Regions from separate parts of the Arthrobacter sp. PAMC25564 genome, predicted to be linked through region 3. Evidence: riboswitches for the same ligand, from Rfam matches in the RefSeq annotation. Region 3 holds a riboswitch; each other region holds the start of a gene.

Region 1 (7,146 bases), 1.2 Mb from region 3:
AGCGGCCACGTCCTCCAGGACATTGCCTTCGCCTTCGGTTTCGTAGCTGAGGAGCTCGGCCAGTGCCCGGACCATGGCGTGCGGAACGCCGAGCAGCGATTCGCTCGCCACATCCACCATGGCCAGCTCATAGTCGGCCCCGGAGGCGTGCACGGCGGCCCCGGCGAGGTCGCCGAGCCGCTCAATCTCATAGTCGCTGATGTCGGGGATCCGTACGGCACCCGGCACGGCCGCGCCGCCGCCGTCGAGGGCAGTCGCGCGCTTGAGGGCTTCGTTGTGGGTGGACACAAAGACTTCGGTGTAGCCCATGGAACTGATCCTTATCCTGTAGGTGCTGTCCCCGGCGGGGAGGTCCTGGCCGGCGGGGCCGCCGCTCCGGCGACCGGAGTCGCCGGTGAGCGCCAGCCGTCGCTTTTCAGCCTAACCCAGCCGGGCAGCGTCATCCGCCCGGTGTCAGCGGACGGCGACACGGAGGCGGTTGCGCCACGGATCCTCGAAGCGCAGTTCGGCTCCGGTGTGGTGCGACTGGACGCCGGCGACCTTGAGCCGGTCGGCGAGGGCTCCGACGTCGTCGCCGGAGGGTACTTCGATCAGCACTTCGCCCAGGCCCAGGGTGTCCCGCCGGGGGCCGGCGCCGCGGCTGTTCCAGACGTTCATCGCCATGTGGTGGTGGTAGCCTCCGGCCGAGACGAACAGCGCCTGGCCGTGCCATCCGGCGGTCTTCTCGAAGCCGAGGGTGCCGACGTAGAAGTCGTGGGCCGACTGGACATCGCCCACTTGCAGGTGGACGTGCCCGATCCCGGCCTCCGTCCCGCGCTGGCCGGTCAGGGATTCCTCGGTGAGGAACTGCTCGAGGTAGCGCTGGGGCGGGAGGGCCAGGCTGTCCATCACGACGTTCTTGCCGTCCCAGGACCAGGCCTCGCGGGGACGGTCCCAGTACAGCTCGATGCCGTTACCCTCGGGGTCGTTAAAGTAGAAGGCTTCGCTGACCAGGTGGTCCGCGCTGCCGGTGAAGGACCGCGGCTCGTACTGCGCGGCGGTGGCGACGGTGGCGGCCAGGGCGGTCTGGTCATCGAACAGCAGGGCGGTGTGGAAGAGGCCGGCCTCGCCGCGGGAGGGGACGGTCAGCCCGGGGGCGGGGGCGAGGTGGACCAGCGGCTTCTGCTTGCGCCCGAGGTACAGGCCGCCGTCCTGCTCGGCCACGATGTCGAGGCCGAGGCCACGCTGATAGTAATCCGTCATGAGCTTCATGTCGCCGACCTTGAGCATCACGGTGCCCATGGTGAGTGCGGCGGGAAGAAGGTCCTGGGTGGTGGCTTCAGCAGTCATTGTGAACGCTCCGGTGGTTCGGCGGCCATCGACCTTCGATGACCTTTGCATACTGTTAAATTACTTGAAGCTTCAATTTATTCCTAATGGATGAGTTCACCCCGCAGCACGATGTGCCGGGGTCCATCCAGCGTGCCGAGCCGGGCCCTGGGGTCCTCGGCACAGACCAGGACATCGGCGCCGGCACCTTCTACGATGGCCTCGGCCCCGAGCCACGCGCGTGCGGCCCAGGCGCCGGCATCGAGAGCAGCCCGGGCCGGGAGCCCGGCGGCGTGCAGGGCCTGGATTTCGTCCGCGATCCGTCCGTGCCTGATCACGCTGCCGGCGTCTGTCCCGGCGTAGATGGACACCCCGGCCTCGAACGCCTCCAGGATCCGTTCGCTGCGCCGCTCCCAGAGCCCGCGCATGTGCGCAGCGTAGCGGGGGAACTTCGCCTCGGCCTGGGCGGCGATCTCTGGGAACGTGGCGATGTTGATCAGCGTCGGGACGATCGGTACACCCTGTTCCACAAACCGGGGCAGGTGCCGGGGAAGCAGCCCGGTGCCGTGCTCGATGCAGTCGATCCCGGCGTCGAGCATGTCATCCAGGGTCTGTTCGGCGAAGCAGTGCGCCGTCACCCTGGCGCCTTCATCGTGCGCGGCCTGGACGGCGTCCTTGAGGACCGCAGCCGGGAAGGACGGTGCCAGGTCACCGGCGCCGCGGTCAATCCAGTCCCCCACGAGCTTGACCCAGCCGTCGCCGGCGAGCGCCTGCTTGCGCACGGCCTCCACCAGGTTCTCCGGCTCGACCTCGACGGCGAAGCCCCGGAGGTAGCGCCTGGTCCTCGCGATGTGGCGGCCGGAGCGGATGATGCGGGGCATGTCCGCACGCTGCTGCAGCCAGCGCGTGTCGTGGACGGCCCCGGCGTCGCGCACGAGCAGCGTGCCGGCGTCGCGGTCCGTGATGGCCTGCTCCTCCGCGAGGTGTTCCGGGACGTCTCCGCCGGGGCCGAGCCCGATGTGGCAGTGCGCGTCCACCAGCCCGGGAATGACCCAGCCGTCCAGCACGAGGTCCGGCGCAGCGGCGGGACGGCGGAAAGTCAGGATGCCGTCGACGGACCAGAGGCCGGGGTGCTCCTGCGCCGCACTGGTGAGGACCGGCCCGCTGAATTCGATGATCCTGGTCATGGCTTAAAGCGTAGCCCGCGCGGCGGTCCGGCCCCCGTCACATGCAGTGTGGCCCAGGGCGGACTGTGGTAGCTTCGTCTACGACCACACGGGTGCCCCTGCAGGGGCTGAGATCGGGCTGACGCAGCCTGCGACCGTTGAACCTGTCCGGGTAATGCCGGCGAAGGAAGTGAGTATTCCGTGAATACGCAATCGACACAGCACAGCCCTGCCCAAAACGGGACGCGGTCCCTGGATTCGCACTCGTTGGCGTACATCGGGGAGGCTGGAAGCGGCATCCGGGTGCCGGTCACCGAGATCGCCCTCGCGGACTCGCCCGGCGGCGCGAAGAACGCACCACTGCAGGTGTACCGGACGGCCGGTCCGGGCAGCGACCCGGTGGTGGGCCTCGCCCCGGTCCGCGCACCGTGGATCGAAGCCCGTGGTGACACGGAACCATACGGCGGACGGGAACGGAGCCTGCTCGACGACGGCAAGTCGGCGGTGCGCCGGGGTGCGGCGTCGGCCGAGTGGGAGGGCGCCCGCCCGGTGCCGCGCCGCGCCGTCGACGGCAAGACTGTCACGCAGATGCGCTACGCCCGGGACGGCGTCATCACCCCGGAGATGCGGTTCGTGGCACTTCGCGAGAACTGCGACGTCGAGCTGGTCCGCAGCGAAGTGGCGGCCGGCCGGGCCATCATCCCCAGCAACATCAACCATCCCGAATCCGAGCCGATGATCATCGGCAAGGCCTTCCTGGTCAAGATCAACGCCAACATCGGCAACTCGGCGGTTACCAGCTCCATCGCCGAGGAAGTGGACAAACTGCAGTGGGCCACGCAGTGGGGTGCCGACACCGTGATGGACCTGTCCACCGGCGATGACATCCACACCACGCGCGAATGGATCCTCCGCAACTCGCCGGTTCCGATCGGCACCGTGCCGATCTACCAGGCCTTGGAAAAGGTCAACGGCGAGGCCAATGCGCTCACGTGGGAGATCTTCCGCGACACGGTCATTGAACAGTGCGAGCAGGGCGTGGACTACATGACCATCCACGCCGGGGTGCTGCTGCGTTACGTGCCGCTGACCGCGAACCGGGTCACCGGCATCGTGTCCCGCGGCGGGGCCATCATGGCCGGCTGGTGCCTGGCGCACCACCAGGAGAACTTCCTCTACACCCATTTCGACGAGCTGTGCGAAATCTTCGCCAGGTACGACGTCGCCTTCTCCCTCGGCGACGGCCTGCGGCCCGGCGCGACGGCGGACGCCAACGACGCCGCGCAGTTCGCCGAGCTGGACACCCTCGCCGAGCTCACGCAGCGCGCCTGGCAGTCCGACGTCCAGGTCATGGTGGAAGGACCGGGCCACGTCCCGTTCCACCTGGTCCGGGAGAACGTCGAGCGGCAGCAGGAACTCTGCAAGGGCGCCCCCTTCTATACGCTGGGGCCGCTGGTCACCGACATTGCGCCCGGCTACGACCACATCACCTCGGCGATCGGCGCCACCGAAATCGCCCGCTACGGCACGGCCATGCTGTGCTACGTCACGCCCAAGGAACACCTGGGCTTGCCGGACAAGGACGATGTGAAGACCGGTGTGATCACCTACAAGATCGCCGCGCATGCCGCCGACCTGGCCAAGGGGCATCCGGGCGCCAACGAACGCGACGACGCCCTGTCCAAGGCCCGGTTCGAGTTCCGCTGGCGCGACCAGTTTGCGCTCTCGCTGGACCCGGTCACCGCCGAGGCCTTCCACGACGAGACGCTCCCGGCCGAACCGGCCAAAACAGCCCACTTCTGTTCGATGTGCGGCCCGAAGTTCTGCTCCATGCGGATCAGCCAGGACATCCGCGACGAATACGGCTCCGCGGAGGCGCAGGAAGCACTCGCCGGCATGGCGGCAGGGATGCGGGAAAAGAGCCAGGAATTCCTGGCCGCGGGCGGCAAGGTCTATCTGCCGGCGCCCACCGTGGGCAGCCGCTGAGCATTCAGGACCAGTTCACGACAAGCGGGTCAGGACCAGCAGTTCAGGCGGCCGGCCCTAGCATGCCTGGGCATGCTGGCGCCGGCTGACCTCGGCAACGAAGGAGCGGATCAGGCGGTCGCCCTCCGCTGAATCCTGGGGCCGGTGCCCTCCCGCAGCGATGCGGTGCAGGGCGCCGGTCTCGCGCAGGTAGCCGGCGATTTCCTCGTAGAGGGGTTCCCAGCCGCCGGTCAGGACCAGGGTGGGGACGCCCGGCACGATCTGCAGGGGCGCTTCCCAGCCCGGCGCCTGCAGGCGGAGGCGCCGGGCTTCCCGGCGGGCTTCCGGCGTCGTCGGCCCCGGTGCCTCCGCCGAGAAGGCCCGGCGGAGGAACTCGCGCTGGAAGTCGGCGTCGCTCAGTTGGTGGCGGACCTCGAAGAGCGGCTGCATCAGGGCACGGTGCGCCGCCGTCGCGGGCAGTTCCGCGGTAAGCGAGAGGCAGGCCGGCTCCACGAGGGTAAGGGACTGGACGAGGTCCGGCCGTTCGACGGCGGCCATCATCGCGGCGATGGCCCCCTGCGAATGGGCCACCACGTGGCCGCCCGCCTCGCCCCGGCCGTCGTCTGCCAGCGCACCGAGCACGATCGCGGCATCGGCTGCGAAGTCGGACTCCAAAGGTTCGGCGACGGCGTCAAAACCGCGGCGGCGCAGGAACAGGGCGTCGTAATTGAGCGCCATCCCGTGCTGCTTTGGCCACGCGGCGGCACCGAAGCTGCCTTCCCCGTGGACGAAGACTACGCGCTGCTTGAACATGCTCCTACCTTATGGCACCGGCCCGTGAACCCGGCCGTCGACATACGGCTGCTGCCTCGCTGCCCGGAAATTACTTGCTGCCGCCGAGGAACTTGTCAAAGCCCTTGGGCAGGTTCAGCTGGGACGGATCGAAGTCCCCGCCCTGCTGGCCGAAGGCGGCACCGGTGGGCAGTGCCGCGGGGCCCGCGGCACGCCGGGCCTGGGCATCCTTGAGTTCCTGTGCGGCCTTGGCAGGGTTGCCGGAGCGCGCCTTCTTCTTCGGTGCGTTCTTGGCACCCTTTCGGGCTCCTCCCCCGCCCATGCCCGGCATCCCCGGCATTCCGGGCATTCCGCCGCCGGCCGCCATCTTCTTCATCATCTTCTGGGCCTGGGCAAAGCGCTCCAGCAGCCCGTTGACCTCGGAGACGTGTACGCCGGAACCGCGCGCGATCCGGGCCCGGCGGGAGCCGTTGATGATCTTGGGCGCGACGCGCTCATGCGGGGTCATGGACCGGACGATGGCCTCGACGCGGTCGATCTCGCGTTCATCGAACTGTTCCAGCTGCTGCCGGATGTTCTGCGCGCCCGGCATCATCATGAGCATTTTCTTCATCGAGCCCATGTTGCGGATCTGCTGCATCTGGGACAGGAAGTCGTCCAGGGTGAAGTCTTCCTGGTCGGCGAACTTCTTCGCCATCCGGGCGGCTTCGTCCTTGTCCCAGGACTTCTCGGCCTGCTCGATCAGGGTGAGCACGTCACCGAGGTCAAGGATGCGCGAGGCCATGCGGTCCGGGTGGAAGAGCTCGAAATCGTCCAGGCCTTCCCCGGTGGACGCGAACATAACGGGCTTGCCCGTCACCGATGCGACGGAGAGCGCGGCACCGCCGCGGGCGTCGCCGTCGAGCTTGGACAGCACGATGCCGGTGAAGTTGACGCCTTCATCGAAGGCCATCGCCGTGTTGACGGCGTCCTGGCCGATCATGGCGTCGACCACGAACAGCACTTCGTTCGGGACGATGGCGCGGCGGATCTGGCGGGCCTGTTCCATCATTTCGGCGTCGACGCCGGTCCGGCCGGCGGTGTCCACGATCACGACGTCGTGCAGGGTGCGGCGGGCTTCCTCGACACCGGCGCGGGCGACGGCGACAGGATCGCCGATGGGGTGCTCAAGCTCGGTGGAGGTGGCGCCCGGGTGCGGCGCGAACACGGGCACGCCGGCGCGCTGGCCGACGACCTGGAGCTGGGTGACGGCGTTGGGCCGCTGCAGGTCGCAGGCCACCAGCATGGGGCTGTGGCCCTGGGCCTTGAGCCACTTGGAGAGCTTGCCGGCGAGGGTGGTCTTACCGGCGCCTTGAAGGCCGGCGAGCATGATGACAGTGGGCCCGGTCTTGGCCAGGCGGATCCGGCGGGTCTCGCCGCCGAGGATCTCGACGAGTTCCTCGTTGACGATCTTCACGATCTGCTGGCTCGGGTTCAGTGCCCCGGAGACCTCGGCGCCAAGGGCACGTTCGCGCACGCGGCCGGTGAACTCCCGGACAACGGAGACGGCAACATCAGCGTCAAGGAGGGCGCGCCGGATCTCGCGGACCGTGGCGTCAACGTCCGCCTCGGTCAGGCGGCCTTTGCCACGGAGATTCTTGAAGGTTGCTGTCAACCGGTCAGAGAGTGAATTGAACACGCGCCGTGCACTTCTTTCAGTGGATCTACAGATGGCGGCCGGTCCGGCACGCCAGCGTCGCGACTGATGTTCGCCTTGACGAACAGCCTCGACAACGGGACTCGACTCTCTAGGGTATCAAGTCGGGCCTTCAAGATGGCATGCTGGCTGGGTGACCAGCCAAACAAGTGTGAAAACCCTGCTCATCCTGGGCGCCTCGGGCGACCTCACCGGCAGGCTCCTGCTGCCCGGACTGGC
Region 2 (7,146 bases), 1.3 Mb from region 3:
GACCAGAGCCACACCACGAAGGCGAAGCCCAGGGTCACACCGGCCTGCAAGCCGAGCCAGTACCAGCGGGCGAACCGGGCGCCGGCGAGGATGCCCATGGCGGTGGTGATGATCACGGCGAAAGCGACAATCCCGATGAACATATTCGGGAAGCCGAAGACCGAGCTCTGCCAGGTCTGCATGACCTGGCCGCACGAAATCCACGGGTTCACGTCGCAGACGGTGACGTGCTTCGGATCCTTGAGGACCTCAAGTTTCTCCAGCACCAGGGTTCCGGAGGCCAGCCACCCGACGACGCCGGTGATCAGCAGGAGCCACGCGAACGGCCGGTCACGGGTCATTGGCGGAAGCGGCCGCTCCGCCGTTGCCGGGCCGGAGCCACTGTGTTGCGCGGTCGCGTCGCCGGTGGCGCTGGAGATGCTGGGCATGGAATGACAGTCCTTTGCGTCGGGTGCTTCTGGTACCGATTGTATCGCCGCAGGCCGGGCAAACCCGGTGACGTGCCCCTGACCCGGCACGATGGCGCTCCTGCGGAGCGCTGATTCTGCGCTGACACCCCCTGCTTACAGCTGCTTTGACGGCTCTTGTGAGACAATGATCGTGGCTGGAACCCGATCCACATCCGGATTCCGGTCCGGTGACTTTGTTTCCAAGACCGCCAATGATGAGCAGGGAGCTACGGATCCTCTGATCCAAGCTATCCGCAATGCCATTGGACGGCACCTGGTTGTGGCGTGTAGATCAACGGGTTCCAGAACAATCTCGCCGGCCCTCCAGGGCTGCCGCACCCCACTGCCGGTGCGAACCTGAGGGTATCCAATTGACTTCTGTCAATGCCTGCGGGTGTTGGCGAATAGTTGCCCCGACGGGTGCCGGATGTGGCGGCACATCAGGGGCAGGAGTGTTGCCACATATGGATAATGACCAGATTGTAGCCGTTAACGAAGCAGCAGTTGTTAACGAGGGAACAGCAGAGACAGCGGGAACAGAAGAAAACGCGGAAACAGCAGCTCCGGCAGCCCCCAAGCGGGCTGTCAGGACACGGCGCAAAGCCACCCCGAAAGCAGAGCCGACGGAGCCTGCCGCTGAAGCGGCAGCCACGGGCGAAGCACCCGCCGCAGTCCCGGCTGCAGAGCCGGCCGAGGCAGCAGCCTCCGAAGTAAAAGCCAAGGCACCGGCCCGGCGCACCCGCGCCCGGAAGCCGGCGGCCGAGCCGCTGCCCCCTGCCGAGGAAACTGCCGGGGAGGAAACCGCGGGTGAGGCCGCTGTCCAGGCAAGCGCGCAGCCCGGGGCTGAAGCCCAGACCGCTGAAGCTCCCGCCGAGGCTCCCGCAGCAGAAAAGCCTGCCCGGCGTCGTGCCAGCCGGGCCAAGACTGCCGCCCCGGCCGTTGAAGCTGTACCGGAACCGGCCCCCGCAGCGGAGGAAGTCGCAGCGCAGGAATTCGCAGCGGAGGCTGCCGGGACGGCTGTCGCCGCCACAACGGCGACTGAAGCTTCTGCAGCAGGTGCCCCCGCCGCAGAGGCCCCGGCTGCTGCCGCAGCCCCTGCTCCGGCCTCCTCGCTCTTCCTCGAGCCCGGAGCAGTCACGTCCATGATCTTCCAGGCCCCCGACCTGAGCACCGTGGTCCGCCCGGTCACGGTTGAGGCCGCCGAGGAGGACGAAGAAGAAGGTGGCGAAGAAGGCGAAGACGCCAGCCGCCGCCGCCGTCGCAGCCGCGGACGCCGCGGACGCACGACCCGCACGGCCGGCGAATCCGAGACCGAGGCAGAAGGTTCCGCAGAGGAAGCCGAAGAAGGCTCCGAGGGAACCCTGGAGGAGGGCGTGACCTCGCGCCGCCGCCGGCGCCGCCGCCGTGGTGACCAGGACCTCGAACTCACGGGCGGGGGAGACAACGATCCGCCCAACACGGTGACCCGGGTCCGCGCACCCCGTGCGGCCACCGAGGCGCCGGTCAACAACCGCGTCACGTCCCTTAAGGGCTCTACCCGCCTTGAGGCCAAGAAGCAGCGCCGCCGGGAATCCCGCGACACCGGACGCCGCCGCACCGTCATCACCGAGGCCGAGTTCCTGGCCCGCCGCGAATCCGTGGACCGGCAGATGATCGTCCGCCAGCGCGACGACAGAATCCAGATCGGCGTCCTCGAGGACGGCGTCCTGGCCGAGCACTTTGTCTCCAAGACCCAGCAGGATTCCCTGATCGGCAACGTCTACCTGGGCAAGGTCCAGAATGTGTTGCCCTCCATGGAAGCCGCCTTCGTCGACATCGGACGCGGCCGCAATGCCGTCCTCTACGCCGGTGAAGTCAACTGGGATGCGGTCAATCTCGAGGGAAAGCAGCGCCGGATCGAGAACGCGCTGAAGTCCGGGGACTCCGTGCTCGTCCAGGTCACCAAGGACCCTGTCGGCCATAAGGGCGCCCGCCTCACGAGCCAGATTTCGCTGCCCGGCCGTTACCTCGTGTACGTGCCCGGCGGCTCCATGACCGGCATCTCCCGCAAGCTGCCCGACGTCGAACGCAACCGGCTCAAGCGGATCCTCAAGGACCGCCTGCCGGAAGATGCCGGCGTGATCGTCCGTACCGCGGCCGAGGGTGCATCCGAGGAAGAGCTCACACACGATATCAACCGGCTGCGGGCCCAGTGGGAAGGCATCGAAAGCCAGTCCACGTCCACCAAGATCCTCGCCCCCGAGCTGCTCTACGGCGAACCCGACCTGACCATCAAGGTGGTCCGCGACGTCTTCAATGAGGACTTCTCCAAGTTGATCGTCTCCGGCGAGGAAGCCTGGGACACCATCGAGGCCTATGTCACCTACGTGGCGCCGGATCTGGTGGGCCGGCTCGAGAAGTGGACCAAGGACACGGACATCTTCGCTGCGTGGCGGATCGACGAGCAGATCCACAAGGCCCTGGACCGCAAGGTCTTCCTGCCCTCCGGCGGTTCCCTCGTGATCGACCGCACCGAAGCCATGACCGTGGTGGACGTCAACACCGGCAAGTTCACCGGCTCCGGCGGCAACCTTGAGGAAACCGTCACCAAGAACAACCTGGAGGCGGCCGAGGAAGTCGTCCGGCAGCTCCGGCTCCGGGACATCGGCGGCATCATCGTGATCGACTTCATCGACATGGTGCTCGAATCCAACCGCGACCTGGTCCTGCGCCGCATGGTGGAGTGCCTGGGCCGGGACCGGACCAAGCACCAGGTGGCCGAGGTGACCTCGCTGGGGCTCGTGCAGATGACCCGTAAGCGGATGGGCACCGGGCTGCTCGAGGTCTTCGGCGAACAGTGCGAGGCCTGCGCCGGCCGCGGCATCGTCACGCACGACGAGCCGGTCGAGCACCGCCGGGCCAACACCGTCGCCGCCGAACACTACGTGCCGCGGACCGAATCCCAGCCCGCGGCCGTCCGGACCGAGCGCAAGGGCCGCCGCCGCGGAAAGGGCGGACAGGCCCTGGAGGGCGCCCCGACGGCTGCGCCAGCGCACGCCGAGCCCACCGAGGCAGAGCGCCACGCCAAGGCGGAGGCAACGCGTGCCGCCCTGGCCAACATCGCCGCCGCTGCGCACGCCGCCCACCTGCACGATGGGGAGACGGCCGCCGAGGCCGGAACCCGCCGGGCCGACGCCGCGGCCCGCCAGGCCGCGGTCCAGGCGGCCCTCGAGCTGGCCGAGAAGGAAGATGCTGCGTCGGGACGTCCCGCCGCCGTGCTGACTTTCGGCGGCGAGCAGGTTGCCCTGCCGTTCGTGGAGCACACCGAGGAGGCGCCGGCTCCGGCACTCACGCTGGATCTGCTGAATGAGGCCTTCGCCCAGCTGGGCGAAGAAGCCCAGGTTGAGGAAGACCAGGCTCCGGCAGCCGTGTCCCGGCCTGCGGTCTCCAGGCCCGCGCCGGCAGCGGAAGGCACCACGCCCCGCGCCCGCCGCGGACGCCGGAACCGGAGCGCCAGCCGCGCCCAGGGGGCAGCCAACGCGACGTCCGTTGAACACCACGAGGCACTTGAACACCGCGAGGCAACCCGGCCGGCCGCAGCCGTCCATGAGGCCAAGGCTCCGGCCACGCCGGCGGCCAAGCCCGCCGCAGCGAACGAGCCGATCATCCTCGGCGTCGGTGTGCCGGCGTCGGAGCTGTAGCACTCCGGTACTGCCTGGGACCGCGGGTGCGGCCCGGGGCCGGCGTAGCAATACGCCGGTTCCGGGCCGCACCCGCGGGTTCGTTAAGGGAATAAGGCTAGGCTGGAGGACTGACACGGGGTGCCGCGCATCGGGCCGGCTGAGATCCAGACCCGTTGAACCTGTCCGGTTAACACCGGCGAAGGGATGTCTGTTTTGTCCTTTTCAAGCCTTCCGTCTGCGTTTCTTCCTTACCCGCCGCTTGCCGCTACGCAGCCCCGGATTCCGCGGGTGCTGGCCATCGCCGGCTCCGACCCCTCCGGCGGAGCGGGGATCCAGGCCGACCTGAAAAGCATCGCCGCGAACGGCGGCTACGGGATGGCGGCCATCACCGCCCTGACGGCACAGAACACCCGGGGAGTCCGGGCCGTGCACGTGCCCCCGGCCGAATTCCTCACCGCGCAGCTGGACGCGATCAGCGAGGACATCATGATCGACGCCGTCAAGATCGGCATGCTGGGGGACGCGGCCGTGATCGACGCCGTCCGCGGCTGGCTCGAAAAGGTCCGCCCCGGCGTGGTGGTGCTTGATCCGGTGATGGTGGCCACGAGCGGGGACCGGCTCCTGGCGGAGTCCGCCGCGGCCGCCCTGCAGGCCCTGCTGCCACTGGCTGACCTGATCACGCCGAACCTCGCCGAGCTGGCCATCCTGCTCCAGGAGCCCGTCGCCGCGGACTGGGCCGCGGCCCTGGAACAGGGAAAACGGCTGGCCGCACTGGCCGGCACCACCGTGCTGGTCAAGGGCGGACACCTGAAGGACGGCGGCGCCGACGGCGGAGGCTGCCCGGACGCGCTCGTCAACACCGGGGGACTGCTGGGGCACGAGACCGTCGTGGTGCCCGGCGAACGCGTAGCCACCCGCAACAGCCACGGCACCGGCTGTTCGCTGTCCTCGGCGATGGCCACCGTATATGCCCGGGTGGGGGACTGGGAGGCCGCCCTCCGGGAGGTCAAGCCCTGGCTGCAGGGCGCCCTGCGGGAGGCGGGGAGCCTCGACGTCGGATCCGGCAACGGCCCCGTCCACCACTTCCACCACCTCCAGCATCTCAGCCAGGATCATGGCAGCACAGCCCGGGCCCACGGCCCGGCCCCGGCAGAAGGCGAGTTCGCCGTGGCACTGCGGGAAGGTGCGGCCGCAGACCTGGCCACGATTTTCGGCCTGGACTTCATCCGGGGCCTGGCCGACGGCACGCTGCCCGAGCACGAGTTCGCCTACTACCTCGCGCAGGACGCCATCTACCTCAACGGCTACTCCCGGGTCCTGGCCCGCGCGGCCGCCCTCGCGCCGTCGGAGGCCGAACAGCTGTTCTGGGCCCGCTCCGCGCAGAATTGCCTCGAGGTCGAATCCGAGCTGCACCGGACCTGGCTCAGCACCCGCCCGACCGACGCGCACCTGGGTCCCGTCACCAAGTCCTATGTGGACCACCTGCTCGCTGCCTCGGTCGCAGGCAGCTACGGGGTGCTGGTGGCCGCGGCCCTGCCGTGCTTCTGGCTCTACGCCGAGGTCGGGGCCACGCTGCACGGGGAGTTCCTCGCGGCCGGCGCCCCGCCGGAGCACCCCTACGCGGACTGGCTGCGGACCTACGCCGACGAGGAGTTTGCCGCCGCGACCCGGCAGGCGATCGCCTTCACCGATGCGGCAGCGCGGTCCGCCTCGGAAAGCGAACGGAATGCCATGGTGCTGGCCTTCCGGCAGTCGGCGCGCTATGAAGTCGATTTCTTCGACGCGCCGAGGCTGCACTCTTGACCTGACCGGCCCCGCATTGCCTGTACGATAGTCGGGCACGGTTCCGGATATTATCGCGGTACCACGTGGTCACTGCCGCGTGGCGCCTATCACGAACTATCCACCGGAACCAGCCTCATTTGCGGCCGAAGGCAAAATTAGCGTAGTCTAGATCTTCGGTGCTTACGCCAACACTTGGGTTATGACCTTGAGGACACTTCATTCGATACCGAATGGAATTGTCCACGGGATAGCTCATGGGTTCCCCCGGGGAACCCACCGGCGTAGAGGCACAGCGTGAGCCGGACCAAATAACTTGGACCCAGGTTCCGCACGCAAATCTAGTAATAAACGTCGAGAGAAGTGAGTTCCACAGTGGTGTACGCGATTGTCCGCGCAGGCGGCCGCCAAGAGAAGGTTTCCGTTGGAGACTTCGTTACCCTGAACCGCGTCCCCGGTGGAGCCGGCAGCACCTTTGAGCTGCCCGCACTGCTCCTGGTAGACGGTGACAAGGTTACGTCCGCTGCCGCGGACCTGGCCAAGGTAACGGTTACGGCTGAGATCCTCGAAGACCTTCGTGGTCCGAAGATCGTCATCCAGAAGTTCAAGAACAAGACCGGCTACAAGAAGCGCCAGGGTCACCGTCAGGAATTGACCAAGGTCAAGATCACCGGTATCAAGTAACTAACCGTTACTGTTCAGGTTTTCAGCAGATTCCCCAGAATTTTTAAGGCAGGCATTTCAGATGGCACATAAAAAAGGCGCGAGTTCCACTCGCAACGGTCGTGACTCCAACGCCCAGTACCTCGGCGTCAAGCGCTTCGGCGGCCAGGTAGTTTCCGCAGGCGAGATCATCGTCCGCCAGCGCGGCACCCACTTCCACCCGGGCGCCGGCGTCGGCCGCGGCGGGGACGACACCCTGTTCGCACTGGCCCCCGGTGCAGTCGAGTTCGGCACCCGCCGTGGTCGTCGCGTTGTGAACATCGTGGCTGCTGCAGCTGCAGAGTAACAACAAGTTCTAAATCGGTGGGGCGGGCCATTAGGTCCGCTCCACCGGTGTTTTAACCGCATTACAATCATCTTGGGCCTCCTTGGGGGCCCGGGGAACAGCACTGAGGAGATCCACGTGGCGAGCTTTGTAGACCGGGTAGTACTGCACGTATCCGGCGGTACCGGCGGCCACGGCTGTGTCTCCGTCCACCGGGAGAAGTTCAAGCCCCTCGGTGGCCCCGACGGCGGCAACGGCGGCAATG
Region 3 (7,146 bases):
TGGTGGCAGCGAGCTGCCAGGTCCTGTTCCTGGCCGTGGCCCGCGGGCCCCGGGTGGTCAGCGCCGTCGTCGCCGTCCCGCTGCGCAGCCACTCCGATCTGCTGGTGACAGCCACCGGGCATGTGATTTCGCTGATTCCGGGCTCCCTGGTGGTGGAGGTGGACCGCTCCACGTCCACGCTATACATCCATGGCATCAACGTCCGCAACGCCGGTGACGCGGCCAGGCTCCGTAAGGAGGTGCGGGACACCGAGGCCGGGCTGATCCGCATCATGGGGACCAAGGACGAACTAACCGCACTCAACCAGGAGGTGGGCCCATGATGCAGCTTGTCCTGACCGTAACCGCCGTCGTGCTGACCCTGGCCGCGGCGGGAGCGATCATCCGGATCGCGAGGGGACCCTCGCTGCTGGACCGGGTGCTCGCCGCGGATGTGCTGCTGGCGATTGTCGGGGCGGCGCTGTGCATCGACATGGCCGTGAACCGGCACCTCAACAACCTGATGCTGCTGGTGGCGATCTCCATCATCGGATTCGTCGGCTCGGTCACCGTGGCGCGGTTCGTGGCAGACCGGCGGGAGAACGTCCGTGAATCCTGAAACGCTCGCCGCCGGCACCATGACCGACGCCCTGATCGACGCGGTCTCGGCAGTCTTCATGGTGGTCGGCGCCCTGATGTCCCTCGCCGCAGCCATCGGACTGCTGCGCTTCCCCGACCTGATGAGCAGGATGCACGCCGCCACCAAGCCCCAGGTGCTCGGGCTGTTCCTGCTGCTCGCCGCGGTGGGACTGCAGCTGCGCACCTGGTGGGTCTGGCCGGTGCTGGTGGTGGCCTGGATCTTCCAACTGCTCACCGTCCCGGTGTCCGCCCACATGGTGGGCCGCGCCGGCTACCGCACCAAGCACCTGCGCCCGGAGCTGCTGAGCACCGACGAGCTGGAGGCCGTGGTGCAGCAGGCAGCCGGCAAGAGCGGTTTTACCGACGATGCCGGGCCGGTGGCGGAAGAGCGCTGACGGGCGGTGGTGGCCGGGTCCGGTCAGACGATGCGCTTAGACCAGGTCCTGGGTCTTGGCGAAGCGGGTGATCGCGCGCTGGGTGCCGCGGTTGGCGAGGACCTGGATGACGGCGCTGACAGATGCCGAGATCAGCGCGAACGTCAGGGCGGAGCGCAACGTCGTGGGAACGTCGTCGTCGTGACCCTTGGGCGGCTTGTTGCCGGTGGACTTTTCCCAGACGGTGTCCACGAGCTTGGTGCCGACAAAGCCGGCGAGGAGGCTGATGCCGGTGCCGAGTAGTTTGATGAAGATGTTCATTCTTCGGACTCCTTGCGGGAGGAAAGAGGGCTTCCCCTAGCCTAGCCTCCCCGGCCGGACCGTCCAGACCGGCTGAAATCAGGCCTCCAGGGTGTAAACTGAGCAACGCCCACAAGGGCGATTTTAATACGACGTGATTTTAAGACGACAGGGGAGCGCCGCCGTCGGGCCCCACTGGAGAAATCCAGGGGAACCACAGGTGGGCGCTGAGAGTGCGGACAGCCGCAGACCCTCGAACCTGATCCGGTTAGTACCGGCGCAAGGGAGTCGAGTTCTCAGAGTGACCGGTGCGGCGGCGGAAGCCGCGGCCCGCCGGAGCACTCTCCCCTCCTGTTCCTCAGGAGGACGACATGACTGGTATTTCTGCAAAGCTGACACTTCCCGGACGCGGCTACAGCTGGCGTGTTGTGGACATCGTAGTGGCCGCGTTGATCGCGGTTGCCGGCGGCGTGATTTTCTGGGCCTGGGATCAGGGCGCCAACCTGATTTCCGCACCGGTCAACGCGCTCTACCCGCCCCTGACCGGGCTCTACGCCGGCGGCTGGATGATCCCGGCGGTCCTGGGCATGCTGATCGTCCGCAAGCCGGGTGCCGCGCTGTTCTGTGAAACCGTGGCAGCCACCGGTGAGCTGATCATGGGCTCCCAGTACGGCACCACGGTGCTGATTTCCGGTGTCCTCCAGGGCCTCGGAGCGGAACTGGTGTTCGCCGCGCTCGTGTACAGGAAGTTCAACCTGCCGGTGTCCCTGCTGGCCGGCGCCGGCGCGGGCCTGTTCTGCGGCCTGAACGATTCCTTCCTGCCGTGGGGCTGGAACATCGCCTACGCCGCCGGCGACAAGCTCGCGTACATCATCTTCACCGCGATCTCCGGCGCCGTAATCGCCGGCGCCCTGTCCTGGCTCGCCACCCGAGGCCTGGCCAGGACGGGGGTGCTGAGCTCCTTCGCCTCCCGGAAGGCTGCCACGGAGCCCGTCTACTCCTGACGGCTGCGACTGCTGCCCTACTGACTGTTCCCCTCGTGACAACGGATATCGACCCATGACACCCTCCGACGGCGTCCGCCCGGCGGCCATCACGGCCCGCGGCTGGGGCTGGCGGCACGCCGGCCGGCCCCGCCCCGCGGTCAACGGGCTGGACCTGGACATCCGACCCGGCGAACGGGTACTGCTCCTGGGTCCTTCCGGCGCCGGCAAGTCCACCCTGCTCCATGCCCTGGCGGGGGTACTAGGCGACAGCACCTCCGGCGCCGGCGCTGCCGGCTCCCCGGGCGGTGCCGAGGACTCCGACGAAACCGGAAGCCTCCTGGTCGACGGCGCCCCGCCGCGCGCACAGCGCGGCCGGGCCGGTCTGGTCCAGCAGGACCCGGAGACCCAGGTGGTGCTGTCGCGGCTCGGCGACGACGTCGCGTTCGGGGCGGAAAATCTCTCTGTGCCGCCGGCGGAAATCTGGCGGCGGGTCCAGGAAGCACTCGACGACGTCGGGCTGGCCCGGCTGCCTCTGGACCATCCGACGGCGGCCCTCTCCGGCGGCCAGAAGCAACGCCTCGCGCTCGCCGGCATCCTGGCGATGCGTCCGGGCCTGCTCCTGCTCGACGAACCCACCGCCAACCTGGACCCGGCCGGCGTCCTGGAGGTCCGCGACGCCGTGGGCCGCTGCCTGGACAAGACCGGGGCCACCCTGGTGGTCGTGGAGCACCGGGTTGCCGTGTGGAAAGACCTCGTGGACCGGATCGTGGTGCTGCAGCCCGGATCCCCCACGGAGCCCGCGGTGCTGATCGATGGACCACCGGACCAGGTCCTGGTGCAGGCACGGGACATGCTCATTTCCGCCGGCGTCTGGGTGCCGGGACATGTGCCGCAGACCCGGGGACGCGGCACTGCCGGCCGTTCCGGCGTTTCCTCCGACGCCGGCACGCTCCTGCTGGCCGCGGAAGAGCTTGCCGTGTCCCGCGAACGGCCGCGCCGGGCCGGCCTGCGCGGGGGCTTCCGCGCCATCCCCCCACGTCCGGTCCAGTCCGGCATCACGGCCCAGGTCCGGGCCGGGGAGGCGCTGACCATCACCGGTCCGAACGGTTCGGGGAAATCCACCTTCGCCCTGACCCTGGCCGGCCTGCTCGCGCCGGTCTCCGGCGCGGTGTCCGCCACCCTGGCGCTCAGCGCCGGGGCCGGCCTCGATCCCTACAAATGGAAGGCCGAGCAGCTGATCGCCAGGATAGGAACCGTGTTCCAGGAACCCGAGCACCAGTTCGTCACCGGCCGGGTGCTCGATGAGCTGATGTTCGGCCCCCGCCACCTCGGCCGCGGCGAAGAGCGCGTGGACGAGCTGCTGGAACGGCTGCGGCTGACCGAACTGGTGGACGCCAACCCCTACACGCTCTCCGGCGGCGAGAAACGGCGCCTCTCGGTGGCCACCGTGCTCGCAGCCCACCCCCAGGTCCTGGTCCTGGACGAACCGACCTTCGGGCAGGACGCGAACACCTGGGCCGAACTGGCGTCCTTCCTCTCCGAGCTCCTCGACGCCGGCACCGCCGTCGTCTCCGTGACGCATGACGAGGAATTCACCGCCGTCCTGGGCGGCACCCAGCTCAGCCTGGCCGCTCCCGAACGCCAAGCACCGGGGCGCCGGGGACCGGGCAAGGTGGTGGCGCCATGAGGGAGGTCCTGAGCCTGGGCGGCAACCATGCGCTGCTGACCCGCGCCAATCCGCTGGCCAAGTTCACCGCCGTCGTACTCATCACCCTCGTTCTGGCCCTGTCCATCGACTGGGTCTCGGCATCGGTGGCGCTGGCCTGCGAACTGCTGCTCTTCCCGCTCGCCGGGCTGAGCCTGCCGCTGCTGTGGAAGCGCGGCTGGCCGCTGATCCTGGCGGCGGCGCTGGGCGGCTGGAGCACCGCCATCCTGGCGCCGGACACCGGGAACATTCTGCTCGACGCCGGCATCTGGTCCATCAGCGCCGGCTCCCTGCAGCTGGGGCTCGGCTTCATGCTCCGCGGGCTCGCCATCGCGCTGCCCGCGGTACTGCTGATGAGCTGCACGGACCCGACGGATCTTGCCGACGCGCTGGCCCAGAACGCGAAACTGCCGCACCGCTTTGTCCTGGGGACCCTCGCTGCGATGCGTCTCGTGGGGCTCATGGCCGAGGAATGGCAGACCATCGGCATGGCCCGGCGGGCCCGCGGCGTGGGCTCGCACGGCAACCCGTACCAGCGGCTGCGGGCCACCCTGGGGCAGAGCTTCGGGCTCCTGGTACAAGCCATCCGGCGTGCCTCCCGGCTCGCCGTGACCATGGAAGCGCGCGGCTTCGGCGGGGCGCAGCGGACCTGGGCGCGGCCCTCGACGTTCAGCAGCCTCGATCTCTGGGTGCTGCTGGGCGGACTGGGCATCGCCGCGGCCGCCGTCGCGGCGGCCCTGGGTGCCGGCACCTGGAACCTTGTCTTCATCACGAGGCAGTAACAGCCGCTGATCGGCCGCCGACTGCCCGATGACCGTCCGTTTATCGCACGGAGCGGGTATTCCTGTGAGATTAACGGCACCCCGGCGGGAATACCAGGGGTGAATAACTCATCTGTGATATTTTCCTTGGATGACTCCACAGACTGCTGAACATGTTGGCCTGCTGCTCCGCGATGCCCGTGGAGACAGGGGCTGGACCCAGGGACAGCTCGCCGCGGAGCTGGGAACCAGCCAGAGCGCCATTGCCCGGATGGAGCAGGGCAAGCAGAACCTGAGCCTGAAAATGATCCAGCGGCTCGAGACAATCGTCGGCCGGACCATCGTCAAGGTCGGCCGGCCGCAGATGACCCACCTGCGGGTGGAAGGCGGCCGTACCCTCTCCGGTGCCGTGGACGTCAACAGCAGCAAGAACGCCGGGGTGGCCCTGCTGTGTGCCAGCCTGATCAACCGCGGAACCACCACGCTGCGCCGCCTTGCCCGGATCGAAGAGGTCAACCGGATTGTCGAGGTGCTGACCAGCATCGGCGTCGAATGCACCTGGCTCAACGCAAACGATCTCCAGATCCGCCGCCCCGCGGTCCTGGACCTGGACTCGATGGACGTGGAGGCGGCCCGCCGGACCCGCAGCGTCATCATGCTGCTGGGCCCCCTGCTGGACGAATCCAGCGAATACCGGCTGCCGTACGCCGGCGGCTGTGATCTCGGCACCCGCACCGTGCAGCCGCACATGCAGGCGCTGCGCCAGTTTGGCCTCAGCGTGGAGGCGAAGTCCGGGTTCTACGCGGTCCAGGCGCCGCCGTCGGACGGTCACGACCGCTCCTTCGTGCTCAGCGAACGCGGCGACACCGTCACCGAGAACGCCATCATGGCCGCAGCCCACCGCCGGGGCAGCACCATCATCCGCAACGCCAGCCCCAACTACATGGTGCAGGATCTCTGCTTCTACCTGCAGATGCTCGGCGTGGAGATCGCGGGCGTGGGCACCACCACGCTGAAGATCACCGGCCGCCCGTCGATCGACGTCGACATCGAATATTTCCCGTCCGAGGACCCGATCGAGGCGATGAGCCTCATCACCGCCGGCATCGTGACGAACTCGGAAGTCACCATCCGCCGCGTCCCGATCGAGTTCATGGAAATCGAACTCGCCACGCTGGAGCAGATGGGCCAGCGGCTCGAGGTGTCCGGGGAGTACCTGGCCCGCAACGGCCGCACCCGGCTGGTGGACGTCACCACGAGGCCCTCGGAACTGCGCGCGCCGGAGGACAAGATCCACCCCATGCCGTTCCCCGGCCTGAACATCGATAACCTGCCGTTCTTCGCGGTCATCGCCGCCAACGCCCAGGGCCAGACGATGATCCACGACTGGGTCTACGACAACCGCGCCATCTACCTGACCGAGCTGAACAAGCTCGGCGCCCAGGTGCAGCTGCTTGATCCGCACCGGATCTACGTCAACGGGCCCACCAAATGGCGTGCGGCGGAAGTGGGTTGCCCGCCGGCCCTCCGCCCGGCAGCCTGCCTGCTGCTGGCGATGCTCGCTGCCCGCGGGGTCTCGCAACTGCGCAACATCTACGTGATCGAACGCGGCTACGAGGACCTGGCCGAACGGCTCAACACCATCGGGGCGAAGATCGAGTACTTCCAGGACTGACCGCCCCCGGTTCAAGCAACGCGGGGTCACATCGCGCCCATGCGGCGGCGGCAAATGGGCCGTAGATGACCCCGCGTTGTGGCGCGTTCCCTCCCCTCCCGCGCACAATGGATGCATGCGCACTTTCGGCGTTGAGGAAGAGCTGCTGATTGTGGACCCGGGGACGGGTTCCCCGATGGCGCTCGCCGGCGCCCTGATGTCCCGCCTGAACCCGGGGAAGGTCACCGGCCACGAGGCCGCCGGCTTCAGTTTCGAACTTAAGCTTGAACAGATTGAAACCCAGACGGTGCCGTGCCTGGACCATACAGGCTTGCTGCACGAAATCCGGCGGGGTAGGGCCCTCGCGGACCAGGCGGCACGGCAGCACGGCGCCCGCGTGGCAGCCCTGGCCACCTCCCCGCTGGCGGCCGACAGCCACACGACGCCCAACCCCCGCTACGGAACCATGCAGGAACGCTTCGGGCTCACCGTCCTCGACCAGCTGACCTGTGGCCTGCACGTCCACACGCTCGTGGAGTCGCCCGAGGAAGGTGTGGCTGTCATGGACCGGATCCGCGACAAGCTGGCCGTGCTGATTGCGCTCAGCGCCAATTCCCCCTTCTGGAATGGCCGCGAGACGGGTTTCGAGAGCTACCGTACGCAGGCATGGAACCGGTGGCCAGGGTCGGGGCCCTCGATGATCTTCGGCGGCCTGCCGGTTTACCGGCGGGTGGTCGCCCGGCTCCTG
Region 4 (7,146 bases), 760 kb from region 3:
CGTCCGGCAGCAGGGTGTGCTCGTCGGCGATGACTTCGAGCTTGACCCAGTCTGTTTCAAGGGCCTCGCGGGCCAGTTCGGCGGTCAGCACGGCGTCCTTGGCCGTGAAGCAACCGGCGGTGTTGGGCAGCACCCTGATGTTGTGGTCGACGAGCAACTGGAACAGCGAGCCTGCCTCGGCGGGCGAGTAGCGGCGCATGGCCACCGTGGTCAGTCCGGTCCCGGACGCCACGAGCGCGGCCCCCAGCCCGTCCAGGCTCGGCGCCCCGCCCGTGCCCATGATCAGGCGGGAGCCCAAGAGGACTCCGTCGACGATGAACGGATCACCGGTGTCGGTGCCGGGGGTGGGCCGGCGGTCCGCTGCGGCCGGTCCTGCGAATGCGGTTTCCTTCATGCTGTTCATCCTCCCTGTACTGCCGTGACGAGTTCGACGTCGTCGCCCTCGGCCAGCGCGGTGCCGTGCCACTGGCTGCGCGGCACCACCTCTGAATTGCGGGCCACGGCGACGCCGAGCTTCCGGCCGTCTGCTGACTGGCCGTTCGGGGCGAGCGTCCGGCCGGTTAGCTGGCTGACCAGCGTGCCGACGGAGGCGCCGTCGGCGACGGCGTGGTCCGCTCCGTTCAATCTGATGTTCATACTGTTTCCTTGGCTTCCTTGGTTTCCTTGGTTCCCTGGCTGCGGTCAGTTTCCTGGCGGTGGTGAAGCTCCGGGGCGGGGAGGCGGGAGAAACGGCCGGGACGGAATCCCGCCCAGCGGGGGTGGGCCGTTCCGTCCAGCAGCTGCCGGCAGATCGCCGCGGCCACCGGGGTGAGCAGGACGCCGTGCCGGAAGAAGCCGGTGGCAATGATCAGGCCGGGGATTTCCTCCCCGTCATCGCTCCCGGCGAGCGCCACGCGGCCCAGCAGCGGCGCGTTGTCCGGCGTGCCGGGGCGCGCCCGGGCTGTGGCTTCCAGCAGTTCCAGCTCGGCCACGGCGGGCAGCAACTGCTGGGCGTCCCGGAGCAGCTGGTAGACGCCGCCGGCGGAGACCGCGGACGGGTCCGAAGGGGCGTCTTCGCGCTGGGTCGCCCCGATCACCACGGTGCCGTCCTGCCGCGGGACGATGTACACGGGAACCCCGCGGACCAGGCCCCGCAGGGTGGCGGTGAGCAGCGGCCGCAGCCGGTCGGGTACACGGAGCCGGAGGATGTCCCCGTAGACCGGCCGCAGCGGCAGCGCGAGGCCGGCCGGGAGGCCGCCGAGCTCCGCCGCGCCGAGCCCGTTCGCCACAATGGTTTCCTTCGCCTGGACGGCGCCGCCGCCGGCGAGGCTGACCCCGGCCACACGCCCGTCCTCCCACAGCAGGCCGGCGGCGCGCCGGGCAACGGCACGGCTTCGGCTGTCCGCCGCGAGCAGGACGGAAATCCGGGCGACGAGCCTGCGGGGATCCACCTGGTGGTCGGAGGGAATGTCGAAGGCGCAGGAGATCCCGGGGCTCAGCAGCGGTTCCCGGCCGCGCGCCTCACGAACGCCCAGGGGCTCCACAATGAGGCCTGAAGCCTGCTGGACGGCCCGGAGGTCGGCGAGCGCCCGGCGGTCGGCGGCGTCAAACCCGACGGCGAGGGTCGGCGTCGTGAGGTAACCGGTTCCGTTGTCCGGCGTCCCTTTGTCCGTTCCGGCTGCCGGAGCGTTGTCTGTTGCGTTGTCCAGCCCTGCCGCGAAGGCCGGCCACAGGCGCGACGATTCGATCATGAGCTCCAGGAGCGCCTCCTCCTGGTAGTGCAGCTCGCTGACGGGGGCGAGCATGCCCGCGGCGGCCCAGCTGGCCCCGCTGCCCGGGGCGTCGTCAATCAGTGCGACGGACCGGCCCGAACGGATGGCCTCCCAGGCGATGCCATGGCCGATCACCCCGCCGCCGATCACCGCTACGTCGTAACAAACGCCAGACGCTGCGTCATCATTCGCCGCGTCACGGTCGGTTCGTGTGTCCATGAAGGAATCCTTCCCTACGCCGGTACTAACCGGATCAGGTCAAGCGGTCGGCTCCAACGCCCTCTCAGCCCTGCAGCGTCGAACGCCAGAGGCGCACGAGGCTGCAGCGGGCTCCCGCGGTATGGGCCCAGTTTAGAGGAACTAGGCTGGTGTCATGAGCCAGGATGCCCTCCACACCACCGCCCGCCTGTACCTGTGCACCGATGCCCGCAAGGACCGCGGCGACTTCGAGGACTTCGTAGACGCGGCCTTCGCCGGCGGCGTGGACATCATCCAGCTGCGCGACAAGACCCTGGAGGCGGCCGAGGAGCTCGAACTCCTCGAGGTCCTGCACGCGGCCGCCCACCGCCACGGCCGGCTGTGGGCCGTCAATGACCGGGCGGACATTGCCTCGCTGTCTGCGGCGCCGGTGTTCCACATCGGCCAGAAGGACATCCCGCCCGAGGCGGCGAGGACCTTCCTGGGCAAGGACACCGTGATCGGGCTGTCCACCCACAGCCCGGAACAGATCGATGCCGCGATTGCTGCCTCGCCGGGGCGCAGCGGACTGGACTATTTCTGCGTGGGACCCGTCTGGGCCACCCCGACCAAACCTGGCCGCGCCGCCGTCGGGCTCGACCTGGTCCGCTACGCCGCGCAGGCCATCCGGACCGCGGGGACCGGCAAAGCCGACGGCCGGATCGAGGACGTGTTGCCGTGGTTCGCGATCGGCGGGATCGATCTTGGCAATGTGGAGCAGGTCCTCGAGGCCGGCGCGCAGAGGATCGTTGTGGTCCGGGCCATTACCGACGCCGATGACCCTGCCGGCGCCGCGCGCGCCCTGCTCGCAGCCCTGGACGCCGCGGAAGCCTGAGCGACAGCCGGCGGCTTGCGGCGGTTGACCGGACCGCCGGCTCAGCCGCTCAGCCCCAACTGCGTCATCCGGCGGGAGTGGTTGGCCGCGAGTTCGGCCAACAGTCCGCTGACCACTTCCCTGGAGCGGGCCTCGTCCGCCCCGATCAGGCCGGGGAGGAACGCGTGCTCGAAGCTCACCCGCTGCGCCTGGGTCAGGGCCTCGCCCAGCAGCCGCCGCGCCCACAGGGACAGCCGTGAGGCCAGCCGCGGGTCCGCCGCAAGGGCGGTCCTGAGCAGTTCCCGCAGGACCGTGGTGGCTTCTTCGTCCGATTGGATCCGCTCGACCAGTTCCCGGGTTCCGGCGTCGACATAGCGGGAAACGGCACGGTAAAAATCGCCGGAGACCGTGTCGATCACATACGCCTTCATGAGCGACTCGTACCAGTCCGCCGGGCGCGTGCGTTCGTGGAAGTGGTCCACGGAGGGCTGGAAGGGAAGCATCGCGGCCTCGGCGTCGAGGCCCGATTCCTCAAGCCTGGCGCGGACCAGTTCGTAGTGCTGGAATTCGATCACGGCGATCCGGCCGAGCACCGCACGGTCGTGCAGGGTGGGCGAATAGCGGGCGTCGGAGGAGAGCCGCTCGAAGGCCGAAAGCTCGCCATAGGCCATCACGCCGAGCAGATCCATCAGGACGCTGTTGTAGCGGGCAGGACCGGCCGGGGATGCGCTCATGGTCCAAGACTAATGGCGCAAATCGAGCTAATCTGATTTTCGTGTCCCATCATCGCCTGACCCCCAGCATGCGCCAACAAAAGAACCAACTTTCCACGGCGCTGAATGCGCTGCGCACCACGCTGGAGCTGCCGGGACCGTTCCCCGAGGATGCGCTCCGGGACGCCAGGGAGGCCGTTGCCTGGCACGAACTGCCGGAGCTGGACCTCACCCGGATCGAGTTCGTGACCATTGATCCGGCCGCCTCCACTGACCTGGACCAGGCCCTCTTCATCGACCGTTCCGGCGAGGGCTACAAGGTGTTCTACGCCATCGCCGACGTCCCGTCATTTGTCGCCCCCGGCAGTGCGCTGGACGCCGAAACCCGCCGCCGCGGCCAGACCTTCTACACCCCGGACGGCCGGATTCCGCTGCACCCTGAGATCATCAGCGAAGCCGCCGGCAGCCTGCTCGCCGGGCAACTGTGCGCCGCGTTCGTCTGGGAATTCGAGCTGGATGCCGCCGCCGAGGTGTGCTCCGTGCTCGTGCGCCGGGCCCGCGTCCGCAGCCGCGCCAAGCTCAGCTACCAGGGCGTCCAGGCCGATCTCGACGCCGGCACCGCCGGCCCGGTGCTGCTCCTGCTCAAGGAGGTGGGCATCAAGCGGGTGGAGCTGGAACGCCTCCGCGGCGGGGCCAGCCTGAACATGCCGGAGCAGGAAATTGAACAGCTGCCCGACGGCGGCTACCGGATCGTCGCGGCCCCGGCGCTGCCGGTCGAAGACTGGAACGCCCAGATTTCGCTGATGACCGGGATGGCCGCGGCCGAGCTGATGCTCAAGGGCAAGGTCGGGATCCTGCGGACGATGCCCGCCCCGGATGAAGGGTCGCTGGCGCACTTCCACCGCCAGACGCACGCCCTGGGCAAGCCCTGGGACGGGGAGATGAGCTACGGCGAGTACCTGCGGACCCTTGACCCGACGGATCCCCGCCAGCTGGCGATTGTGCACTCGGCCGGCATGCTGTTCCGCGGTGCCGGGTACACGCCCTTCGACGGGACCGTCCCCCAGGACGGGATCCAGTCCGCCATCGGCGCCGCGTACGCGCACACCACCGCCCCGTTGCGGCGGCTGATTGACCGTTTTGTGCTGGTCATCTGCGAAGCGCTCAGCAACGGCACGGACGTTCCGGGATGGGCACGCCAGGCGCTTCCGTCCCTGCCGGCAATCATGGCGTCGTCGGACCAGCTGGCCGCCAGGCTCGAACGGTTGGCGTTGGACACCGTCGAGGCTGCCCTGCTGGTCAACCACATCGGCCAGGAGTTCGACGCCGTCGTCATCTCCGGATCACGGCCCGCCAGGAACGGGAACGGCAAGCAGGGAGCCAACGGCAACGGCAACGGCCCCTCCGGGATTGTCCAGATTGCCGAGCCAGCGGTGACTGCGCGGTGCCCCGGCGAACTGGAATCCGGTACCCAGGTGCGGGTCCGGATCGTGTCCTCCGACATCGCCACGCGCGAGGTCCGGCTGGAGCTGGTGGGCTGAGAGCCGCACCTCCGCGCGCCGCATTTGCGCCGTCCTGGCGGGGACAGTCGAGGTTCCGGGCGGCGTACAGCTAGACTGGAGAGGTAGATATGGATGCCCGGTCGTTGATTTCCTTGATTTTAGAATTCAACAAGCCCGCCCCTACGCGATCTTGAGACACACCCGCTGGTCCCCAGTGCCAGTATTCAGATAGCCCGCGATCGGCTTCCACTGGAATTGCTTGCGCGCCTGAGCGTGCTCCGGAACGGCCAGCCGGCCGGCCCCGTTGAGCAAGCGGCGTCAATGCCCAAATGAATAAGGAAACTCCACTGTGAGTGAATTGCACACGCACCAACTGCTGATCGACGAATCCGGCACAGAAACCATTGAGCCGGAAGAGACCATCATCTCGGACGAAAAACCGCACGAGATTGCCGAGAAGACTTTCGCCGAGTACAACGTCCGCGCGGATATCGTCGAGTCCCTTGCCGACGCCGGCATCACGCACCCGTTCCCGATCCAGGCCATGACGCTGCCGGTAGCCCTAGCCGGCCACGACATCATCGGCCAGGCCAAGACAGGCACGGGCAAGACCCTCGGTTTCGGCATCCCGGCGTTGCAGCGCGTCGTCGGACCGGACGACGCCGGCTATGACCAGCTGGCCGCCCCGGGCGCACCCCAGGCCATCGTGATCGTGCCGACCCGCGAGCTCGCCGTGCAGGTCGCCAACGACCTGCAGAACGCCGCCCGCAAGCGCAACGCCCGCATCGCCACGATCTACGGCGGCCGTGCTTACGAGCCCCAGGTCGAGGCACTCCAGAAGGGCGTCGAGGTCGTCGTCGGTACCCCCGGCCGCCTCATCGACCTGTACAAGCAGAAGCACCTCGTCCTGAAGAACGTCAAGATGGTCATCCTGGACGAGGCCGATGAAATGCTGGACCTCGGCTTCCTGCCGGACGTCGAGACCCTCATCGCCGGCACCCCTGCCGTCCGCCAGACGCTGCTGTTCTCGGCCACCATGCCCGGCCCGGTCGTCGCCATGGCCCGCCGCTACATGACCCAGCCGACCCACATCCGTGCGGCGGACCCGGATGACGAGGGCCTGACCAAGCGCGACATCCGCCAGCTGATCTACCGTGCCCACAGCATGGACAAGATCGAGGTAGTCGCCCGCATCCTGCAGGCCCGCGGCCGGGGCCGCACCATCATCTTCACCAAGACCAAGCGCACCGCCGCCAAGGTTGCCGAGGAACTCGTGGACCGCGGTTTCGCCGCAGCCGCCATCCACGGCGACCTGGGCCAGGGTGCCCGCGAGCAGGCGCTGCGCGCCTTCCGCAACAACAAGGTGGACGTCCTCGTGGCCACCGACGTTGCCGCCCGTGGCATCGACGTCGACGACGTCACGCACGTCATCAACTACCAGTGTGTTGAAGACGAAAAGATCTACCTGCACCGCGTGGGCCGCACCGGCCGTGCCGGCAACAAGGGCACGGCCGTGACCTTCGTTGACTGGGACGACATGCCCCGCTGGGGCCTGATCAACAAGGCCCTGGGCCTGAGCGTCCCGGAGCCGGTGGAAACCTACTCCTCCTCGCCGCACCTCTACGAGGAGCTCGACATCCCCGCGGGCACCAAGGGCCGCCTGCCCCGCGACAAGCGTGTGCTGGCCGGAGTGGACGCCGAAGTCCTGGAGGACCTGGGCGAGACCGGCAAGAAGAACACCCGCAGCGGACAAGCCGGCAGCGGCCGCGGAGCCGGACGTGACGGCGGCACCGCCGGCCGCGGAGCCGGACGTGACGGCGGCACAGCCGGCGGCCGCAGCGGCAGCCGCCGCAGCGGTGCCGACAGCGCCGGAACAGACAGCGGGCGCTCCGGCGAGCGCCGGCGTCGTCCCGCAGCCGCAGAAGCTGCCGTAGCCAGCCAGCCGGAGGCTGCGGTAACCCGGGCGGCAGCACCCGCCGCGGTTTCAGCCCGGGCCACGGCCACCGCAGCGACCGAGGTCGACCGGGCCACCCGCGCCCGCCGCCGGACCCGCACCCGCCGCCACAACGGCGAAGTGGTGACCGGGGGCGCGCAGAACGCCGCCGCCCGGCCGAGCAACGCCGAGGCCT

What was found. Region 3 has a riboswitch for thiamine pyrophosphate ahead of E5206_RS04390 (ECF transporter S component). Riboswitches for the same ligand answer to the same signal wherever they lie in the genome.
Region 1: linked by a shared signal. The riboswitch ahead of thiC (phosphomethylpyrimidine synthase ThiC) and the one ahead of E5206_RS04390 (ECF transporter S component) in region 3 are both predicted to bind thiamine pyrophosphate.
Region 2: linked by a shared signal. The riboswitch ahead of E5206_RS10595 (bifunctional hydroxymethylpyrimidine kinase/phosphomethylpyrimidine kinase) and the one ahead of E5206_RS04390 (ECF transporter S component) in region 3 are both predicted to bind thiamine pyrophosphate.
Region 4: linked by a shared signal. The riboswitch ahead of thiO (glycine oxidase ThiO) and the one ahead of E5206_RS04390 (ECF transporter S component) in region 3 are both predicted to bind thiamine pyrophosphate.

What each region holds. Positions count from the first base shown of each region.
Region 1 covers NZ_CP039290.1:2,181,452-2,188,597, reverse strand. Annotated here, with positions in the region: gene E5206_RS10135 (hypothetical protein) at 1-309, opposite strand, end outside; gene E5206_RS10130 (VOC family protein) at 454-1,329, opposite strand; gene E5206_RS10125 (amidohydrolase family protein) at 1,413-2,495, opposite strand; TPP riboswitch at 2,574-2,681, shown strand; gene thiC (phosphomethylpyrimidine synthase ThiC) at 2,676-4,460, shown strand; gene E5206_RS10115 (alpha/beta hydrolase) at 4,518-5,252, opposite strand; gene ffh (signal recognition particle protein) at 5,323-6,909, opposite strand; gene E5206_RS10105 (glucose-6-phosphate dehydrogenase) at 7,061-7,146, shown strand, end outside.
Region 2 covers NZ_CP039290.1:2,275,529-2,282,674, forward strand. Annotated here, with positions in the region: gene E5206_RS10585 (vitamin K epoxide reductase family protein) at 1-428, opposite strand, end outside; gene E5206_RS10590 (Rne/Rng family ribonuclease) at 914-4,129, shown strand; TPP riboswitch at 4,236-4,333, shown strand; gene E5206_RS10595 (bifunctional hydroxymethylpyrimidine kinase/phosphomethylpyrimidine kinase) at 4,316-5,914, shown strand; gene rplU (50S ribosomal protein L21) at 6,269-6,577, shown strand; gene rpmA (50S ribosomal protein L27) at 6,639-6,902, shown strand; gene obgE (GTPase ObgE) at 7,020-7,146, shown strand, end outside.
Region 3 covers NZ_CP039290.1:971,436-978,581, forward strand. Annotated here, with positions in the region: gene E5206_RS04370 (Na+/H+ antiporter subunit E) at 1-323, shown strand, start outside; gene E5206_RS04375 (monovalent cation/H+ antiporter complex subunit F) at 320-598, shown strand; gene mnhG (monovalent cation/H(+) antiporter subunit G) at 618-1,013, shown strand; gene E5206_RS04385 (DUF4235 domain-containing protein) at 1,050-1,313, opposite strand; TPP riboswitch at 1,453-1,596, shown strand; gene E5206_RS04390 (ECF transporter S component) at 1,664-2,296, shown strand; gene E5206_RS04395 (ABC transporter ATP-binding protein) at 2,352-3,965, shown strand; gene E5206_RS04400 (energy-coupling factor transporter transmembrane component T) at 3,962-4,765, shown strand; gene E5206_RS04405 (UDP-N-acetylglucosamine 1-carboxyvinyltransferase) at 4,896-6,419, shown strand; gene E5206_RS04410 (glutamate--cysteine ligase) at 6,535-7,146, shown strand, end outside.
Region 4 covers NZ_CP039290.1:1,731,090-1,738,235, reverse strand. Annotated here, with positions in the region: gene E5206_RS07985 (thiazole synthase) at 1-280, opposite strand, end outside; gene thiS (sulfur carrier protein ThiS) at 400-636, opposite strand; gene thiO (glycine oxidase ThiO) at 633-1,970, opposite strand; TPP riboswitch at 1,965-2,098, opposite strand; gene thiE (thiamine phosphate synthase) at 2,125-2,823, shown strand; gene E5206_RS07965 (ferritin-like fold-containing protein) at 2,865-3,536, opposite strand; gene E5206_RS07960 (RNB domain-containing ribonuclease) at 3,578-5,056, shown strand; gene E5206_RS07955 (DEAD/DEAH box helicase) at 5,367-7,146, shown strand, end outside.